4 regions of the Massilia sp. 9096 genome follow, and region 1 is predicted to be linked to each of the others. Evidence: predicted binding sites of a transcription regulator. Region 1 holds the regulator's gene; each other region holds the start of a gene.

Region 1 (3,759 bases):
GGACCGGTCGGCAGACGCACTTGCGCCTTTTCGACGGCGAAACCTTGCTTGGTCAGGGCTTCGGCGATGTCGAAGTTGGTCACCGAACCGAACAGGCGGCCGTCCACGCCGGCTTTCTGGGCGATGGTGACGGTCATGCCGCTCAGCTTCTCGCCTTGTGCCTGGGCAGCGCCCAGCTTCTCGGCGGCGGCTTTTTCCAGTTCGGCGCGCTTGACTTCGAACTCGGCCACGGCAGCCTGGGTGGCGCGGCGGGCCATTTTTTGCGGGATCAGGAAGTTACGTGCGTAACCGTCCTTGACCTTGACGACGTCGCCCAGGTTGCCGACGTTGACGACTTTTTCCAGAAGGATAACTTGCATTTATTTTCTCCAGTAATCTGACGATGCTTGTGTACGCGGACGACGCCGATTAAGCGTTGTGCAGGTCGGTGTACGGCAGCAGGGCCAGGTAACGTGCGCGCTTGATCGCGGTGTCCACTTGGCGCTGGTAGTGCGCCTTGGTGCCGGTCAGGCGAGCCGGCATGATCTTGCCGTTTTCCTGGATGAAGTCCTTCAGGGTGTCGACGTCTTTGTAGTCAACCTGTTCCACGCCTGCAGCGGTGAAGCGGCAGAACTTCTTGCGCTTGAACAGCGGGTTCTGCTGTTTGCGCTTGAGTTTTTCTTTGGCTTTGTTTTTGTCGAACTTTTTACCGAATGCCATTTGAGGCTCCTGTATCTAAAAACGTGCGCGCTTTATTTAAGCGACGCCACTGAAATCAATGATGTGAAACACAAGGGCTTTGCTGTTGCGGTTCTTGCGCGCCAAAAACCCCTTGAAGCGGTGCACCGCGCCGAGTTCGGCGCTGGCGAACCGGCCGGAGATTTCTCCGGCGGCGACCGCCGCGATCTCGAACTCGACCGACCGTTCCAATCCCGCTTCCATCTGCTGCGACCCGTGCTGCAGGGTGCCGCTGACGATGGGGATGCCGGCCGGGGTGTAGCGCAGGGTATCGCGTTCGGCGATGCTTGCGACCAGCAACAGCTCGTTCACTGCCCTTTCGCGCTCGCTAATCGAAATGAGCGAGAATTAAGCGTTGGCGGCCGGAGCAGCTGCCTGCTCGGCGCGGTGGCTCTTGGCGGCGTCTTCGCGCTGGACCGACTTCATCATCGGCGACGGGGCGGTTTCGGCCTTCTTCGTCTTGACGGTCAGGTGACGCAGCACGGCATCATTGAATTTGAATGCGGTTTCCAGCTCGACCAGGGTCTCGTTGTCGCACTCGATGTTCATGCAGATGTAATGTGCCTTCGGCAGATTGTCGATCTGGTAAGCCATCTGGCGGCGGCCCCAGTCTTCGACGCGGTGGATGTTGCCGCCGCGCGAGGTGACCGTGGTCTTGTAGCGCTCGATCATCGCCGGAACTTGCTCGCTTTGGTCCGGGTGGACGATAAACACGATTTCATAATGACGCATATAACACTCCTTGAGGACGTTTAAACAGATGCCCACCTCGGCGTCAGGACGAGTGTGGGAAGGGAAAGCCCGACATTATAACGCAAAAAACGTCAAGGCCCAAATGCTTTGTGGATATGCCATCCCGATTACGCCCTTTTGTCTTTAGGTCAAAAAAAACCACGAAAACCCGTGCTGCCCCTTGCGCGCCGCGCCATACTGTACAAAAATACAGCTTGTCCAGATCCAACGAAAGCAAACCCCCATGCTGAAGCTCACTGCACGGCAAGAACAGATTCTCAACCTGATCAAGGAAGCCATCGACAACACCGGCTTCCCGCCGACCCGCGCCGAAATCGCGCAGGAACTTGGCTTCCGCTCGGCCAACGCCGCCGAGGAGCACCTGCAAGCCCTGGCGCGCAAAGGCGCCATCGAGATTTCGCCGGGCACCTCGCGCGGTATCCGCCTGGTCGGCCCGGCCGCCGAAGCCGCCCCGGCGCCGCTGCCCATGATGCCGCCGCCGCACCTGATGTCCCTGCCCCTGGTCGGCCGCGTGGCCGCAGGTTCGCCGATCCTGGCCCAGGAACACGTCGAGGCCAATTATTCGGTCGACCCGGCCATGTTCTCGAGCAAGCCCGACTTCCTGCTGAAGGTCAAGGGCTGGTCGATGCGCGACGCCGGCATCTGCGATGGCGATTTCCTCGCCGTCAAGAAGGTCGATTCGGCCAAGAACGGCCAGATCGTCGTCGCGCGCATCGGCGAAGAAGTCACCGTCAAGCGCTACCGCAAGACCGGTGCGACCATCGAGCTGCTGCCGGAAAATCCGGAGTTCTCCATCATCACCGTCAATCCGCAAACCGACGAGTTTGCGCTCGAGGGCCTGGCGGTCGGCCTGCTGCGCTCCTGGCACTGAGCGGTATTCAGGCCGCAGCCGCGCCGGCCCCATGCCGGCGTATGACGCATAGTTATAACGCGTACAACGACAACGGCCCGCTAACCGCGGGCCGTTGTGGTTTGCAGGGCACAGCGCAGCGCGATCAACGCTTGGCGTCGACGTCGGGCGGCGGTGCGCTGTTGACGATGTCGTTGTGTTCCTTGACCCAGCTCTCGGTCGCAATGCGCCAGGCATTGTAATCGGCCAGCACCATGTTGCCGGCGACCTTGATGTCCTCGGCAGCGCGCTCGCCGACGTCCTTCAGGTGCGCCTCGGCGCGCTCGGTTTCTTCCTTGGTCAGCAGCGGCGCGATATCCTTGGGAATCAGTTTGGTCAGCGGCAGGGATTCGTTGAGGTGGACGACCGCGCGGTTGTGGCAGGCTTCCCAATCCTTCATCTTGGCGCTGTAGCGCTCGATGTCTTCGTTCACCTTCGACACCGAGGGAAAGCGCGGCGCCGGGCAGCGGTAAGCGCCGCCGCTCAGGTCGGCGCCGTCGTATTGCGTGAGCCAGTAGTCGATGTCGGCGCGATGCTCGCCGCGCTTTTTCATCATGTCGAGCGAGGCGATCGCCACCTTGTTGCCCTTCGCCGCCGCCTTGCCCCACCACAGCGCCGCCTTGTCGGCGTCGACCGCGCCGGCTTCGCCGTAAAAATACATCTCGCCCAAGTGCTGCTGGGCCATCACGTTGCCGGCGTTGGCCAGTTTGGTGTACTTCTGCAACGCTTCGGGATAAGCCTTCTTGGCGAACAGGGCGTCGGCGTCGGACAACTCGTCGGCCGAGGCAGTGCCGCACAGCAGGAGCGCGGCGCACAACAGGACTGTCTTCATGGCGGTTTTGCGTTTGAGCATAATTCAAGGAAATGCGAGTGTGCGGCTATCTTACGCGCCAGCAATGGTGCCGTCAGTATTTATCGGACGTCAACTTATGCATCCGGAAACAATACGGTACACACGCCTTCGCTTTGCGACTCTATACTTGCTTGATCGTTATTGATGAGGCAATGATGAACCCTTCCCGCTTTGTGAGCGCCGTCCTTATCGCCTGTGCGGTAAGCGCCGTGGCGCATGCCCAGACCGCCGAGCGCCCCGCCATCAAGGAAGGCGACAAGTGGCGCTTCCTGTCCAAGGTCGAAGAGCTCAAGAACGGCACGCTGACCTCGTCGAGCCGCGAAGTCGATGCCTGGGTGACCCGCGTCGGCTCTCATTCCTTCATCCAGGCCACCAAACCGGTCGACAGCAACTTGCCGCCGCGTGAAGCCGACATCAACCTGGACTGGAGCAGGTCGCAGATACGCGACGGCGCGGAAAAGATCGTCGGCCGCCCTTACCTGTATCCGCTCAAGCCGGGTTTGAGCTGGGACACGGACGCAACCGACCCGCATCCAGCACCGGGCGT
Region 2 (3,759 bases), 1.1 Mb from region 1:
GCCTCGGGCCAGGGTGTGGTGCGCGACCTGGTCGAAGCCTATGCGTGGCTGCACCGCGCCGGCGCGGCCGGGCTGGCGGCGGCCAACAGCTACATCCAGCGCGTCGCCGCGCGCATGGAGCCGGCGCTGCTGGCGCAGGCGCACCGCCATGTGGGAGCGGCATGATCGAGTTGGGGGAGCTGCGGCCGACGATGGCCGGCGTGCTCGTCACCGGCCCGTACGTGGCGCTGCGCGGCATCCACCGCCTGCTTGCCACCACCTTTGCCGGCTAGGCCAGCATCCGGTTGGTGAAGCCGCCGATCGCCTGGCCGATGGTGCTGGGGGCGCTGACGTGCGGGCAGTGGCCGACGTTGTCGACGATTTCCAGGGTGGCGTTGGGCAGGTGGCGCAGCATGTAATCGCCGACTGCGCGCGGTGCGATCAAGTCGTCGCTCGATTGCAGGATCAGTGCCGGCACGGTCGACTTGGGCAGGTCGGCGCGGTGGTCGGCATAGAAGGTCGCGCGAGCGAACTGGCGCGCGATGGCCGGGTCGTTGTTGCGGAAGCTGCGCGCCAGTTCGCGGCCCAGCTCGGGGCGGTCGGGCGCGCCCATGATGGCCGGCGCCAGGTAATTGGCCCAGTCGACGAAGTTCGAGTCCATCAGCGACAGCAGCTCGTCGAGCTCGTCGCGCGTGAAGCCGCCGGTGTAGTCGCCGTCGTTGATGAAGGACGGCGAGGGGCCGACCATGACCTGGGCCGCGAATCTGCCGGGCGCGTCGATCGTCGCCAGCAGGCCGATCATGGCGCCGACCGAATGCCCGACCAGCACCACCGGGCCGTCCGCGTAGACGTCGGCGATCTCGATCAGGTCCTGGGCATAGCCGTGCAGGCTGGCGTATTTGCTGCGGTCGTAGGCGAGGCGGTCGGATTCGCCGCTGCCGACCAGGTCGTAGGTGATGATCCGGTAACGTGATGCGAAAACCTGTGCAAGCGAATGCCACATGGTCTGGTCGCAACCGAAGCCATGCGTGAAGATCACGGTGGCGGGACCGGCGCCGGCGCCGGCAATGTGGACGTTGTTGCGGATTTGAATGGACATCAACTCTCCGGCAGGATTCGCTGCCAATGTTACAGCAGATGCAATGATCGCCGTAACGCCCGATCCTTTCAAGGTTTTGTTGCCCGTAGCATACATGTTAACCGCATTTTTGTGGCGAATGTTCGGCCTGTCCGCCCTTTGACCCGGCGCTGTGCGTACGCGCACGGTCGACGGCGAGGCGGCTGCGATATACTGTTGTTTTATACAGTATGCGGTTGCTGACTGTTCGATGGAACTCAAAGACAAGCTCGAGATCCTGGCCGATGCCGCCAAGTACGACGCCTCCTGTGCCAGCAGCGGTGCGCCCAAGCGCGACTCGGTCGACAAGGACGGCCTGGGCGCGACCACCGGCATGGGCATCTGCCACAGCTACACGCCGGACGGCCGCTGCGTCTCGCTGCTCAAGATCCTGCTCACCAATTTCTGCGTGTACGACTGCCAGTACTGCGTCAACCGGCGTAGCTCGAACGTGCCGCGCGCGCGTTTTTCGGTCGACGAGGTGGTCAAGCTGACCCAGGATTTTTACCTGCGCAACTACATCGACGGCCTGTTCCTGAGCTCGGGCATCATCCAGTCGAGCGACTACACGATGGAGCAGCTGGTCGAGGTCGCGCGCCGCCTGCGCGAGGAGCACCAGTTCCGCGGCTACATCCACCTCAAGACGATTCCCGACGCCGATCCGCGCCTGATCGAGCTGGCCGGCAAATACGCCGACCGCCTGTCCGTGAACATCGAGCTGCCGACCCAGGACAGCGTGACGCGCCTGGCGCCGGAAAAGAACGTGCACACGATCAAGCTGGCGATGGGTTCGATCCGCACCAAGCTCGACGAAAAGGACGATCACCCGAAGGCGCCGGTGTTTGCGCCGGCCGGCCAGAGCACGCAGATGATCGTTGGCGCCGACGCCAGCGACGACCACACCATCCTGAGTACGTCCCAGACGCTGTACGGCAGCTACAAGCTCAAGCGCGTGTATTACTCGGCGTTCAGCCCGATCCCGCAGAGTCCGTCGAGCGTGCCCTCGGCGCCGCCGCCGCTGCTGCGCGAGCACCGCCTGTACCAGGCCGACTTCCTGATGCGCGGCTACGGCTTCACCGCCGGCGAAATCATGCCGGAAGCGGGCAACCTGGCGCTCGACATCGACCCCAAGCTGGCCTGGGCGCTGGCCAACCGCGCGCACTTCCCGCTCGACCTGAACCGCGCGGACGAAGCCATGATCGCGCGCGTGCCGGGCATCGGCCTGCGCTCGGCCAAGCGCCTGATCGACCTGCGCCGGCTGCGCCGCATCCGCTGGGAAGATCTGTCGCGCCTGCGCTGCAGCCTGAAAAAGCTGGCGCCCTTCGTCGTCACCGCCGACTACAAGCCGGCGCAAGGCATGGCCTCGTCCGAACACCTGCGCCGCAACATGGCCGACGCGCCGCAGCAGATGAACCTGTGGCCGGAACTGCAGGCGGCATGAGCGGCGGGTCGGCAGCGCAACGGGTACTTCAGGGCCAGGCGCTGCCGGTCGAGAACTTCGCGCAGTGGCGCGACGCCGCGCGCGACCTGCTGATGCACGGCGTCGCGCCCGAGCAGGTCACCTGGGGGGCGCCGCAGCGCGATGACCTGCTGGCCGGCGACCTGTTCTCGAGTGCGCCGCCGCCTGCCGCGCCCTCGCATAATGTGCCCACACCGCCGGCCTCGGCGCAAGACGCGCCGACCAGGCCCGCGCCGCACATCCCGCGTTCGTTCATGGAGATGCTGCAATCGGCCGCCTGCTGCCGCGTGCCCGACCGCTGGGCCTTCCTGTACCGCGTGATCTGGCGCTGGACCCAGGGCGAGCACGACGTGCAATCGCCGGCCGACGAAGACGGCGCGCGCCTGAACGGCATGGTCAAGGCGGTGCGTCGCGAGGAGCACGACATGCATGCCTACATCCGATTCCGCGAACGTCCCATCGAGGCCGGCGCGCCGCGCTTCGTCGCCTGGTACGAGCCGCGCCACGACGTGCTGCCGCAGGTCGCCGAACATTTCGCCAGGCGCATGGGCAAGGTCAGCTGGATGATCGCCACGCCCGAGGCCAGCGTGCTGTGGGACGGCCAGACGCTGCACGAGACCGGGCCGCTGGCGCACAATGCCCAGGAGCTGGAAGACGACGGCGAGGCGCTGTGGCTGACCTATTACCGCAGCATCTTCAACCCGGCGCGCCTGAACGCCGGCATCATGCACCAGCACATCACGTCCGATCGCTGGAAGCACCTGCCGGAAGCGAAGATCGTCCCGCACATGATCGGCGAAGCCTCGCGCGGCGCGCGCAAGGTCGGCCAGTACGAGGCGGTCGGCCAGCGCAAGGGCACGACGATCCCGATCGCGCCCGAGGACGCCCAGCCGGAGCGCCACCAGCACCCCTCCAAGCTGGACGAATGCCGGCGCTGCGAGCTGTACCAGTTCGCCACCCAGGCCGTGCCCGGCGAAGGCCCGAAGCACGCGCAGATCATGCTGGTCGGCGAGCAGCCGGGCGACCAGGAAGACCTGGCCGGCCACCCCTTCGTCGGACCGGCCGGTCAACTCCTCGACCAGGTCTGCGAGGCGGCGGGGCTGGATCGCAGCACGGTCTACGTGACCAACGCCGTCAAGCATTTCAAGTGGGAGCCGCGCGGCAAGCGCCGCCTGCACAAGACGCCGGGGCAGCGCGAGATCGA
Region 3 (3,759 bases), 810 kb from region 1:
GCAGGAAGCTGTGGAACAGCACCGGAAGGGTGCCGCGCGAGGTGAAGCCGCATGCGGCGAATACCATCAGCAGGCATCCCCAGCCCCATTCGGAGAGGCCGCTGATCGACTTCGGAAAGCCGACGCGCAAGGCAAAGAACAGGAAACCGCACAACAACCCGAATGCAGCGGAAATGACGATGAACGAATTTGTGTCAATGCCAAGCACGGCACACAGCCCTTCCCGGGCTGCGCCGGTATCGAAAATCCCCCGTGCCGAAAGAGCCAGCGGCTCACGGGTACCGATGGGCTATGTAACGAGGATATTAATCTTATCACATGATGTTGTGAGAAAGAAAATAAACATCCTGATCAGGTACGTTTTACAACCGGGTTTCACGCGCCGCTCGCAAGAACGCATCCAGCACCGGCGTGCAATCCAGCAGCGCCGTCCCCTTGGCACGATGAAACTCCGGATGCCACTGCAGCCCCATCACGAACGGCGCACGCTGGTAACGGATCGCCTCGACCACCCCATCCGGATCCGACATCGCCTCGACCAGGATGTCGCGTCCCAGGTCCTTCACGGCCTGGTGATGGATCGAATTGACGGTCGGCCGCCGCTGGTCGGGAAACATCTTGCCCAGCGAGGAACCGGGCGGGAACACGATCGCATGCCGGTGCGCGTCGTAATCCTCGTGTACATGGGCCTGGGCCCCGGGCAGGTCGGTCGCGACGTCCTGGTACAGCGTGCCGCCGAACGCGACGTTGATCAGCTGGCAACCGCGGCAGATGCCCAGCACCGGCTTGCCGGCTTCGACGAATTCGTGCAGCAGCTCGAGCTCGTACACGTCGCGCGCGCGGTCGCCGCTCCATTCGGGGCGGCTCGGCGATTCGGCATAGGTCGTCGGCGAGACGTCGGCCCCGCCCTGCAGCACCAGACCGTCCAGGTGGCGCGCGTAGTGGCGCAGCGTGATGTTGCTAGGATGAAGCAGCCCGCTGGTGTTCACGGTCGGCACCATGAAGACCAGCACGTCGCGCGACATCACCCATTGCGCGATCGACTCTTCCAGGTACTGCAGGTTCTTGCTGCGCAGGCCGACGGCGCCCGGCTCGGGGTGGTAGATGCGCGCCGAGACGCCGATGCGCAGCGTGCGCCGCATGAAGTCGCGGCCGAGGCGGTCACCGAGTGCGCGCCAGCGCGAGCGCAGCACGCGGCCGGCCAGGCTCCAGGGCGTGTCGCCCGGACGCAGATAGCGCGAAGCGCCGCCGCCGGCGCGCCGGTCGGGCACGCGTGGCGGGCCGGCCTTGTCGGCGCTGCCATTGTCGTCTGCGTTGTCCTCTGCCATGATTTAAATATAGCCCTGCCATGGCCGCGCACGATTCGGAATCGAAAAAATGGCATCCCGGCAGCGGTGACAGGGCCGTGAAAACTTGCGGCAACGCGCTTCGCCCCCATCTTGCAGAGTGCGCCCGAGCCCGTGCGCATTCGTGACAACCTTGAGAAAACGCACATTCATCGCTTGCAAACTTGCGCCCGACAGGCAAAAATACTGTATTTCCATACAGTCTTATCGCGTCGAACCACGTTGCATAGCCGCCAAGACGGCCCGGTGCCTCATTTTTTGACGTTCCCATTTCCGCGCGACAAGATAGAATGCGCAGCATTCGATTGATTGAATATCCAGCATGGCCACCAAAAAGAATCCGACCGATTACAGCGAATCATCCATCCGTGTCCTCAAGGGACTGGAGCCCGTCAAGCAGCGTCCGGGCATGTACACCCGCACGGAAAATCCGCTGCACATCATCCAGGAAGTGATCGACAACGCCTCCGACGAGGCGCTGGGTGGCCACTGCAAGAACATCGACGTGACGGTGAACGCCGACGGCTCGGTCACGGTCGAGGACGACGGCCGCGGCATCCCGGTCGGCGTCCACCCGGAAGAAGGCGTCTCGACCGTCGAGATCGTCTTCACGCGCCTGCACGCGGGCGGCAAGTTCGACAAGGGTTCGGGCGGCGCCTATGCGTTCTCGGGCGGCCTGCACGGCGTCGGCGTGTCCGTCACCAATGCGCTGTCCAAGCGCCTGGAAATCACCGTCTGGCGCAAGGATGACCAGGGCAACGGCATGCACAAGCTGGCCTTCGAAGCCGGCGACGTGGTCGAACCCCTGAGCTCCGCGCCGGCGGAACGCGGCGGCAAGAAGAACGGCACGCGCGTCACCGCCTGGCCGGACGGCAAATACTTCGATTCGCCCAACATCCCGATGGCCGAGCTGCAGCGCCTGCTGCGCTCGAAGGCCGTGCTGCTGCCGGGCGTGACCGTCACCCTCAAGAACGAAAAGACCGGCGACGTCCAGACCTGGCGCTACGACGAAGGCCTGCGCGGCTACCTGACCGAAGCGCTGGCGCAGACCGCCAACAACGGCCAGACGCTGATCCCGCTGTTCGAAGGCGCGCAGTACGCGGCCGGCGGCGACGACGGCTTTGCCGAAGGCGAAGGCGCGGCCTGGGTCGTGGCCTGGACCGAGGAAGGCGCCGTGGTGCGCGAATCCTACGTCAACCTGATCCCGACCCCGAGCGGCGGCACCCACGAATCCGGCCTGCGCGACGGCCTGTTCGGCGCCGTGAAAAACTTCGTCGAGATGCACTCGCTGCTGCCGAAAGGCGTCAAGCTGCTGCCCGAAGACGTGTTCGCGCGCGTCTCGTTCGTGCTGTCGGCCAAGGTGCTGGACCCGCAATTCCAGGGCCAGACCAAGGAGCGCCTGAATTCGCGCGACGCCGTCAAGCTGGTTTCGACGTTCACCAAACCGCCGCTCGAGCTGTGGCTGAACCAGCACGTCGAATACGGCCGCAAGCTGGCCGAACTCGTGATCAAGCAGGCCCAATCGCGCCTGCGCTCGCTACAGAAAGTCGAAAAAAAGAAATCTTCGGGCGTGGCCGTCCTGCCGGGTAAGCTCACCGATTGCGAATCGACCGACATCACGCGCAACGAACTGTTCCTGGTCGAGGGCGACTCGGCCGGCGGCTCGGCCAAGATGGGCCGCGACAAGGAATACCAGGCGATCCTGCCGCTGCGCGGCAAGGTGCTCAACACCTGGGAAACCGACCGCGACCGCCTGTTCGCCAACAACGAGATCCACGACATCGCGGTGGCGATCGGCGTCGACCCGCACGGCCAGGACGACAATCCGGACCTGACCGGCCTGCGCTACGGCAAAATCTGCATCCTGTCCGATGCGGACGTCGACGGCTCGCACATCCAGGTCCTGCTGCTGACGCTGTTCTTCAAGCACTTCCCGGCCCTGTTCCGCAACGGCCACGTGTGCGTCGCGCGTCCGCCGCTGTACCGCGTCGACGTGCCGGCGCGCGGCAAGAAGCCGATCCAGAAGCTGTACGCCCTGGACGACGGCGAACTGCTGGCCATCGAAGACAAGCTGAAGAAAGAAGGCTTGAAGCAAGGCAGCTGGGGTATCTCGCGCTTCAAGGGCCTGGGCGAGATGAACGCCGAGCAGCTGTGGGAAACCACGATGAACCCGGACACCCGGCGCCTGCTGCCGGTGGCCTTCGGCGACTACAACCTGCAAGAGTCCTCGGCGCGCTTCAACATGCTGATGGGTAAAGGCGAAGCCGCCGCCCGCCGCGCCTGGCTGGAAGAACACGGCAACGAGACCGAAGCGGACATCTGAACCAAACTGAACCATGACGCAAGCGAACCTCTTCGAACAACAAAACGAGCCCGCCGGCGACGCCGGCGAGACGCTCACCCTGTCCACCTT
Region 4 (3,759 bases), 150 kb from region 1:
CTGATTCCGACGATTGCGGGGGAGTTGGGCGAGCAGCATGCGCAGGTGGGGAAGCGGCAAAGCTAGCCGAACAGGCCATGCAAGAACCACCGCGGCTCCGCATCGTCGGCGCCGATGCGCTCGCGGTACACCCAATACAGCGTGTGATCCCTGCCCTCGGCGATGAAGTAATCGCGTGTTTCCGGACCGTTCCACCAGCCGGCCTCGATGCGCTCGGGGTTGGAAGCCATGCGCAGCGGCGAGCCGTAGAACGGCCGGTGCTCGCGCATCAGCAGGGCGATCGGCTTGGCCAGCAGCCAGGTCGGGCGCGGCAGCGTCATACCGTCGGGCGGGAGCTGGGCGTTGCCGGCCTTGTCGCGGATGCGGGTTTGCGATTGCGACTGCACCGGCACCCACACATTGGCCTGCTCGGGCCGATAATCGGCGCTGGGCACGGCCTGCAGCACGTTGTCGGGGCCGAGGCGCGCGATCAGCAGCTCCAGCATGCGCACCCGGTCTTCCTCGCTGCCGCCCGGCTCGGGAAACAGCGAATCGCTCACGGGCGCCATCGGCTGCACCTGCTGCGCTTCCAGCGCCAGGCCGATCACCGGCGCGTCCAGCGCCAGCTTGGCCAGGCGTTCCTTGAGCAGGCGCACCAGGTGCTCGTCGCGCCAGGCCGGCTCGGCCAGCGCGACTTCGACGCAAGTGGGCGGACGCGCGATGCGGCCGCGCTCGTGCTCGAGCTTGAGCACGATGCGCTCGACCGCCAGCTGGCGCGCGACCAGCCAGCCGACCAGCTGCAGCAGCAGGCGCCGGCCGCCCTCGAGCAGCAGCTCGGCGTCGTCGATGCGGTCGAACAGTTCCAGGCGCGCATGGAAGGCTTCCGGCGCCTCGATCCATTCGTGCAGCTCGGGCGCCAGGCCATAGGCGGCGTCGAGCAGGTCGAGCAGCGCGCGGCCGCAGCGCCGCTGCAGGCCGGGCCGCGGCAGGCGCTGCAGCTCGCCCAGCGTGCGGCAGCCCAGGCCCTCGAACCAGTCGGCGAACGGGCGCGCCGGCGGCGCCAGCGTGACCGGCAGCCGGTCGAGGCGGCGCGCCAGCGAAGTCATACGCAGCGGCCGGCCCGCGATCGCGCGCGCGTTCGCGCCCGCACGAGCGTGTCCGCCCGCCCCCGCGCGCGCGAGCAGCCAGGCGCCGCGCGCGGTGGGCGAGCAGGACAGCGTGGCGGAAAAACCGAGCGCCGCCACGACCGCCAGGATGCGCCGGCACAGCGCGCGCACGCCGCCGAACAGGCGCAGGCTGGCGCCGACGTCGAGCAGCAATGTCGCTTCCTCCGCTTCGGCCACCTGCGGCGTGAATTGCAGCAGCGCCAGCGCCACCGCGAACAGCGCCTCGGCCTCGCGCTCGGGCGCGCGCTCGTGCAGCTGCGCCTCGGGCATCAGCATCAGCACGCCGCCGCGGCGCATGCCGATCTGGACGCCGGCCGCGCGCGCGCACGGAGACGCGGCCAGCACCCGTTCATGCTCGAGCACGACGCCGCCGGCGTCAGTGCACCAGCTGGGGCTGAAGACCTCGAGCGACAACCGGGGCAGGTGCAGGCCGATCCACAGACGCATGGCGATAGGACAGGTAGGAAGACAATGGGAGGAACAGCGGCGCATCGCGCTGCGGTCCCCGGCGTTTGACGAAATCGATCTCGATGCCGCCGGCCTGCGGCCGCAGCGCCAAGCGCAGCGGCGCCGGCGAGGCGTCCTGGCCGGCCGCCAGCGGACGCAGCATGAAGAACAGGGTCTCGCCGTACTGGGCCGCCAGGTGCAGGCGGCGCAGGGCGTCGCTGCGAATCTGGTTTTGCCAGCACAGCAAGGCGCCGCAACTGCCGCTGCGCAAGACCTGCTCGGCGGCCCACAGCACGTCGGCCGTGCGGTTGGCGCGCAGCCAGAGCAGCTGCGACGGCGCTACCCCAAGCGCGGCCAGCGCCAGCGCCTGCGGCGGATGCGGCGGCTGCAGCAGCACGATGCGGCGCTTGGCGACCGCGGCCAGGGCCGGGCGCAGCAGGCGCATCTCGCCGATGCCGGGCTGCTGCAGCAGCAGATCGACCAGCGCGCCGGTCGGCCAGCCGCCGCCCGGCAGCTGGGCCGAGAGCGCGGGGTGGCCGGTATCGACGCAGCGCATGCCGGCGCGCGCCAGTTGCGAGGCGCGCCAGAGCGACGGGTGCAAGGACTCCGGCGCAGATGTAGACTCTGAGCAATTCATAGATGATGCAAAGCAATACTGTATGTTTATACAGTACTCGCATCATCATGTTTTGGCAAGGTTTATCTTTTGGAATGCTGGGCTGAGCAGACCGGTTTTGTGCTCACGCAAGGTACTTGCCTGCGCAAGGACGCTTGCCGTGCGCGCCTTTGCACCCGGCGACCGGCGCGATCGCTACGCACGGAAGTGAATGCCGGCAGCGTATTTTCCGGCTTGTCCGGACTGGCGATGTCGTTCGGCTTCGCTCCAGCGCGCAGCCAGACGAGCTTTGCCACGATACTGACCAGGATCGCCAGCGTTCCAAACATCGCCAATAAAGCGTTAAGCATTCCACCCTCACATGACGTTGACTGAAATTGCGCAAATGCATGAGCTTTTCACGAAAAACGCCGGCGCGACGGGTGTTGAGACAAACAATGACCGCGCGGATCATGCTGGCGGCATGCGCGGTGCAGGGGCCATATGCACGAGCACGGCTACGCAGGCTGCCAATCAATGAAATAATAGCGATATTTACATTGTTGTTTCCTATCATGACTCACATCCGCAACCGCCACGACAAACCAAACGGAGCCGCCGCCGCATGACCACGACCATGCAGACCATCGGCCTGGTCCTGTTCGCGCTCGCCCTGGTGCACACCTTCGCCACCCACCTGTTCGAGGTGCTGGCGCACCGCCATCCGCGCCACGCCGGGCTGTTCCACCTGCTGGGCGAGGTCGAAGTCGTGTTCGGCTTCTGGGCCTGCGTGCTGATCGCGGCGATGGCGCTGGTCGACAGCGGCGGCGCGGCGATCGACTACGCCGAGTCGCGCCAGTACGGCGAGCCGCTGTTCGTGTTCGTGGTGATGGTGGTGGCGGCCTCGCGTCCGGTGCTCGAGGCCGTGCGCGCGCTGCTGCATATGCTCGCGCGCGTCTGCGTGCGCGTGGCCGGGGTGCGCATCGAGATGGCGCTGACCTGGCTCGGCCTGGCGCTGGTGCCCCTCGCCGGCTCGCTCATCACCGAGCCGGCCGCGATGACGCTGGCGGCGCTGTCGCTGGCGCCGCTGGTGTTCCGCCAGGGGATGCCGGAATGGCTGAAGTACGCGGCGCTGGGCGTGCTGTTCGTGAACGTCTCGATCGGCGGCACGCTCACCGCCTACGCCGCGCCGCCGGTGCTGATGGTGGCCGATGCCTGGGGCTGGGACAGCGGTTTCATGCTGGGTCGCTTCGGCTGGCGCGCGCTGATCGCGGTGCTGGTCAACGCCAGCGTGGCGACGCTGCTGCTGCGCCGGCATCTGCAGTCGCCCGCCACCTCGGCGGATGCGGGCGCCGAGGCCGCCGATACGCGACGCCCGGTGCCGCTGCTGGTGACGCTGATCCACCTGGCCTTCCTCGCCGCGGTGGTGCTGCTGGCGCATCACCCGGTGCTGTTCCTCGGCCTGTTCATGCTGTTCCTGGGTTTTACGCAGGCCTACCAGCGTTACCAGGACCCGTTGATCCTGAAGGAAGGCCTGCTGGTCGGCTTTTTCCTGGCCGGGCTGGTGGTGCT

What was found. The regulator LexA, encoded in region 1, represses DNA repair genes until DNA is damaged. The targets are predictions, from matches to a motif close to ACTGTATNNNNATACAGT.
Region 2: the regulator LexA is predicted to act here: its motif matches at 1,270-1,287, upstream of FA90_RS16830 (putative DNA modification/repair radical SAM protein).
Region 3: the regulator LexA is predicted to act here: its motif matches at 1,532-1,549, upstream of FA90_RS15565 (DNA topoisomerase IV subunit B).
Region 4: the regulator LexA is predicted to act here: its motif matches at 2,247-2,264, upstream of imuA (translesion DNA synthesis-associated protein ImuA).

Annotation. Positions count from the first base shown of each region.
Region 1 is NZ_JQNN01000001.1:2,822,639-2,826,397, forward strand. It holds gene rplI (50S ribosomal protein L9) at 1-359, opposite strand, end outside; gene rpsR (30S ribosomal protein S18) at 409-699, opposite strand; gene priB (primosomal replication protein N) at 736-1,029, opposite strand; gene rpsF (30S ribosomal protein S6) at 1,066-1,449, opposite strand; gene lexA (transcriptional repressor LexA) at 1,694-2,341, shown strand; gene FA90_RS12070 (sel1 repeat family protein) at 2,466-3,191, opposite strand; gene FA90_RS12075 (hypothetical protein) at 3,365-3,759, shown strand, end outside.
Region 2 is NZ_JQNN01000001.1:3,895,491-3,899,249, reverse strand. It holds gene FA90_RS16840 (tetratricopeptide repeat protein) at 1-165, shown strand, start outside; gene FA90_RS16835 (alpha/beta fold hydrolase) at 269-1,078, opposite strand; gene FA90_RS16830 (putative DNA modification/repair radical SAM protein) at 1,308-2,537, shown strand; gene FA90_RS16825 (UdgX family uracil-DNA binding protein) at 2,534-3,759, shown strand, end outside.
Region 3 is NZ_JQNN01000001.1:3,633,635-3,637,393, forward strand. It holds gene FA90_RS15555 (GGDEF domain-containing protein) at 1-208, opposite strand, end outside; gene FA90_RS15560 (gamma-glutamyl-gamma-aminobutyrate hydrolase family protein) at 363-1,328, opposite strand; gene FA90_RS15565 (DNA topoisomerase IV subunit B) at 1,669-3,669, shown strand; gene parC (DNA topoisomerase IV subunit A) at 3,683-3,759, shown strand, end outside.
Region 4 is NZ_JQNN01000001.1:2,972,461-2,976,219, forward strand. It holds partial or broken gene FA90_RS12705 (FAD-containing oxidoreductase) at 1-66, shown strand, start outside; gene FA90_RS12710 (DNA polymerase Y family protein) at 63-1,592, opposite strand; gene imuA (translesion DNA synthesis-associated protein ImuA) at 1,522-2,229, opposite strand; gene FA90_RS12720 (putative Na+/H+ antiporter) at 2,813-3,759, shown strand, end outside.